One region of the Dyella soli genome, then DNA from elsewhere that is predicted to be linked to it. Evidence: predicted binding sites of a transcription regulator. Region 1 holds the regulator's gene; the other holds the start of a gene.
The links. Region 1 encodes sigma-54, which starts transcription at its own class of promoters, with help from an activator protein. Its sites were predicted from a motif close to TGGCACGNGCNTTGC; they were not measured.
Positions count from the first base shown of each region.

Region 2: a site for sigma-54 is predicted at 1,514-1,528, ahead of glnA (type I glutamate--ammonia ligase). Genes of this name have one in related genera too.

Region 1 covers NZ_JBTFFU010000002.1:701,246-703,642, reverse strand. The annotation lists gene lptB (LPS export ABC transporter ATP-binding protein) at 1-51, shown strand, start outside; gene ACXU4B_RS13500 (RNA polymerase factor sigma-54) at 164-1,642, shown strand; gene hpf (ribosome hibernation-promoting factor, HPF/YfiA family) at 1,921-2,244, shown strand; gene hprK (HPr(Ser) kinase/phosphatase) at 2,392-2,397, shown strand, end outside.
Region 2 covers NZ_JBTFFU010000003.1:64,900-67,296, reverse strand. The annotation lists gene ACXU4B_RS14610 (LysR family transcriptional regulator) at 1-397, shown strand, start outside; gene ACXU4B_RS14605 (undecaprenyl-diphosphate phosphatase) at 452-1,249, opposite strand; gene glnA (type I glutamate--ammonia ligase) at 1,574-2,397, shown strand, end outside.

The DNA.
Region 1 (2,397 bases):
GCCGACGAAAAGGTGCGAGAGGTGTACCTGGGTCGCGAATTCAAGCTGTAACGGTGCCGCTACAGCCATAAACCGGAGGTGATACGCGATTTCGCGTTTGACCTATGGCCGGGCTCCGGGGCAAGCGTTACGATGACCCTCGAGCACATCCGAACCGGCTGGCATGAAACCCGGACTGCAGTTTCGACTCAATCAACAGCTTACGCTGACTCCTCAGCTGCAGCAGGCCATTCGCCTCCTGCAGCTGTCCCAGCTGGAGCTTGAGGCTGAGCTGCGGCAGATCGCCGAAAGCAATCCGCTGCTCGAGTTCTCCGATGACAACCCGGACGACGTCGATGGCGACGACCGCGAGACGGTCGATTCCATGGTCGACGGGCTGCCTCCCGGCAACAGCGCGAGCTCGAGTGCCAGCGACACCGTCGATGATGCCGATGCGCCCGAATGGAGCGACGGTGACGGCGCGGGCGAGGATCCCATCGATTTCTCCGGCAGCGGCATCTCGTCGCGCAATGGCAGCAATGTCGACGAGGATGGCTTCGAGCCCCAGAGCGCCGCGCCGGAAACCCTGCAGGAACACCTGCTGTGGCAGCTCAACCTCACGCACCTGAGCACGCGCGAACGCACCATCGCCTCCGTGCTGATCGATGCGCTGAATCCCGACGGCTATCTCACCGAAAGCATGGACTCGCTGATTGGCGCCCTGCCCGCGGACCTGGCGGCCAGCGACGCCGAGGTGGAACAGGTGCGCCGCATGCTGCAGCGCTTCGACCCCACGGGCGTGGCGAGCCTGGACCTGCGCGACTGCCTGCACGTCCAGCTGGAACAATTCGATCCCGAGCTGCCGCAGCGCGACCTGGCCATGCGTATCGTCGACAGCGAGCTGGAACTGCTGGCGCGCAACGACATCGCCCGCCTGGCCCGCAAGCTGCGCGCGAGCGAGGACGACACCGCCGCCGCCGCCGTGCTGATCCGCAGCCTCGACCCGCGCCCCGGCGCCGCGCTCGACGTCACGCCGGTGGAATACGTGGCGCCTGACGTCTACGCGCGCAAGGACGGCGGGCGCTGGCGCGTCAGCCTGAATCCGGACTGCCAGCCGCGACTGGGGCTCAACCAGCATTATTGCGGGCTGATCGCCCAGGCCCGCGGCACCGACGCCAGCTGGATGCGCGGCCAGTTGCAGGAGGCGCGCTGGCTGATCAAGAGCCTCGAATCGCGCGCGGAGACCCTGCTCAAGGTGGCCGAAGCGATCGTGCGCCGGCAGAGCGCCTTCCTCGACTACGGTCCCGAGGCCATGCACCCGCTGGTGCTGCGCGAAGTGGCCGAGGAAGTGGGCATGCACGAATCGACCATCTCCCGCGTCACCACGCGCAAGTACATCCATACGCCGCGCGGTACCTTCGAACTGAAGCATTTCTTCTCCAGCGGCGTCTCCACCGAAGATGGCGGCAGCGCGTCGGCCACGGCCATCCAGGCCATGCTGCGCAAGCTGGTCGACGCCGAAGATGCACGCAAGCCGCTTTCCGACCAGGCCATCGCGGAGGAACTGCACCGCAAGGGCATTCAGGTTGCCCGCCGCACCGTCGCCAAATACCGCGAAGCCATGCGCATTCCGAGCTCCAGCGAGCGCCAGCGCGCCGGGTGACATGCGCCTGCGACCATCGGCCCGGGGAACTTGACGGCAAAAAAGGCGTCCCCATACAGGCAGGGAGATTCCTTGAAGGAAACCTGTCGTGCGCTCCGCGTGAAGACTCATCTAACGCGGCCGATTACCCGGAAGTGCATAGTTGCCTTCCAGCCTTGGGCGAGGAGACCGGAACCATCATCGAAAAACCCTGGACATCAAAGGTGTGCCGGCCGCAGTCCCGTGACCTGCACATCGACCCCAGCCGCGCCAGCGGCAAGCACCAGAGGAGGCGCAACATGCAAGTTCAGCTCAGCGGTCAGCAGATCGAAGTTACCCAGGCTCTTCGTGATCATGTGAATAGCCGGCTCGACCGCCTCACCCGCCTCGACGACAAAATCCTCAGCCTGAGCATCGTGCTTTCCGTCAACAAGCTGCAGCAGCGCGCCGAAGGCACGCTTGCCGTTTCGGGTGCCGCGCTGCACGCCGAAGCCCTGGAGGCGGACATGTACGTTTCCATTGACGTCCTGTTCGACAAGCTGGTCACCCAGCTGCGCAAACACCGCGAGAAAATCTGCGACAAGCATCAGCGCGCCGCTCGTGAAGAGCGCCTCTACGGCTGATCCCTCCCGGCCCGCCCTGCCCCCGGGCGGGCCACTTCCCTGCCGTTCCCCGCCACGTCCAAGGCAGCCGCCAGTGTGAACTGGCACAATGCCCGCGTAGCCGCACTGGCCCCGCCGGGTCCAACCACGCGGTGCAAAGGACCAGGCTTGGAT
Region 2 (2,397 bases), on a different contig from region 1:
GGATCACCGCTGCATCAACTACATCCTGCCCAATGGCCGTCCGCGCCAGTGGCAGTTCGAGACGCCCAGCGGGCAGGTGGCCGTCGACATCGATGCGCATCTGCTGATCAACGACGCCGAGTCGGTGATCCAGGCCGTGGTGGCGGGCCTGGGCATCACCCAGGCGCCGCATGTGATCGCCGCCTGCATGCTGGATTTCGGCAAGCTCGAGCTGGTGATGACCGACACCACCTCCACCGGCAAGCCGGTGTGGATCGTCTATCCGCAGAAGAAGCACCTGTCCGCCCGCGTGCAGGCCTTCATCGAGTGGGTGCGCGAGGTGTTCGAGCAGACCAGCGAGCCGGGCAAGCACAGGAAGCCGGTCGTGGCGGCGGTGCCGGAGCGCCTGAGCGCCTGATTGTTGCCAGACGACAGGAGCGCCATGCGTGCGCTCCTGTCGAACAGCGAGGGCTCAGGCGCCCGCCGGCATCAGCAACAGCAGGGCAATGCCCAGGGCGATGCGATAGATCGCGAACGGCGTGAAGCGGTGGCTGCGGATATAGCCGAGCAGCCACTTCACCGCCACGAAGGCGACGATGGCCGAGACCACGAATCCGACGCCGAAGGCGGTCCAGTCCTCGTGGTGCACGCCGCCTTCCTTCAGTACCTTCAGCAGCTCATAGCCGGTGGCGGCATACATGGTGGGAATGCCCACCAGGAAGGCGAATTCCGTCGCCGCCGCACGATTGCTGGTGCCAGCCAGCATCGCCGTGAAAATGGTCGCCGCCGAGCGCGAAGTGCCGGGGAAGATGCCCGCGATCATCTGCGCAATGCCCACCAGGATGGCCACGCGCCAGCTCACCTGCGTGCGATCGGGCTGGCGGGCGGCAAGGCGTTCGGCGGCGATCATCCACAGTCCGCCGATGACCAGCGCCCACGCCACCGGCGTCACCGCCTCGGGCAGCTTGAAGCCCAGCTTCACTGCGATGAAGCCGAGCACGGCCGTGATCAGGAATGCCACCAGCAGCTTGGCGAGGTAATCGCGGTTGGCCGGATCGCGCCATTGCGTGAACAACTGCCAGATGCGGCCCCAGTAGATGAAGGTGACCGCGAGGATCGCACCCGCCTGGATGCCGACGTTGAACAGGTCCGAGCGCTCGCCCAGGCCGAACTTTTCGGCGATCAGCAGGTGTCCCGTGCTGGAAATGGGCAGAAACTCGGTGATGCCTTCGATGATGCCAAGCAGGATGACGTTGATCAGGTCGCTCACGAAAACTCCGACGGTTGGCCGGCACCGGTTCCATGCCGGCGCAAAGCGGCATAGCTTACGGGACTGGCATGGCGTTTTCGGGGCGATCGGTCCGGGACGTGTCCTGTCGGCTCCGCGTGGCCGTCCCCGTCATGGCGGGACGGACGGCGCGGCAGTCTGTATGCACTCAAAAGGTGCATTCCAGTGTTTCATCGTAGTGCAACATGGCCGCGCCACGATGCCTTTTCTGCCATTAACTTATTGATAGTGAAAGAGGCTTTCGCTTGGCACAGGCCTTGCTCTGAAGCGTATCGTTTCCTCACCTTTAACCCGCCGAGGTTGTCCATGTCGTCCGCCGCCCAGAAAGTGCTCGATCTGATCCAGGAACACGAAGTCGAATTCGTCGACTTCCGCTTTGCCGACATGCTCGGCAAGCATCATCACGTCACGTTCCCGGCCCATGCCATCGACGAGGGCACCTTCGAGGACGGCAAGATGTTCGACGGCTCGTCGATCACCGGCTGGAAGGGCATCAACGAGTCCGACATGATCCTGCTGCCGGATCCGGATACCGCCTATATCGATCCGTTCAGCGCGCACACCCAGATGGTGCTGCATTGCGACGTGCTGGAACCGTCGACCATGCAGGCCTATGGCCGCGACCCGCGCTCCATCGCCAAGCGCGGCGAGGCGTACCTGAAGTCCACCGGCATCGCCGACACCGCCTTCTTTGGTCCGGAGCCGGAATTCTTCATCTTCGATTCGGTGCGCTGGCAGAACGACATGGGCCGCGTGTTCTACGAGATCGGCTCCGAGGAAGCCGCGTGGAGCTCGCGCTACAAGTACGAAGACAACAACACCGGCCACCGTCCGGGCGTGAAGGGCGGCTACTTCCCGGTCAGCCCGGTGGACTCGCTGGGCGACCTGCGCGCCGACATGTGCAAGGTGCTGGAGTCGCTCGGCCAGGTGGTCGAAGTGCACCACCACGAAGTGGCCAATGCCGGCCAGTGCGAGATCGGCGTGAAGTTCAACACGCTGGTGCAGAAGGCCGATGAACTGATGACGATGAAGTACGTCATCAAGAACGTCGCCCACCAGAACGGCAAGACCGTCACCTTCATGCCCAAGCCGATCGTCGGCGACAACGGCAGCGGCATGCACGTGCACCA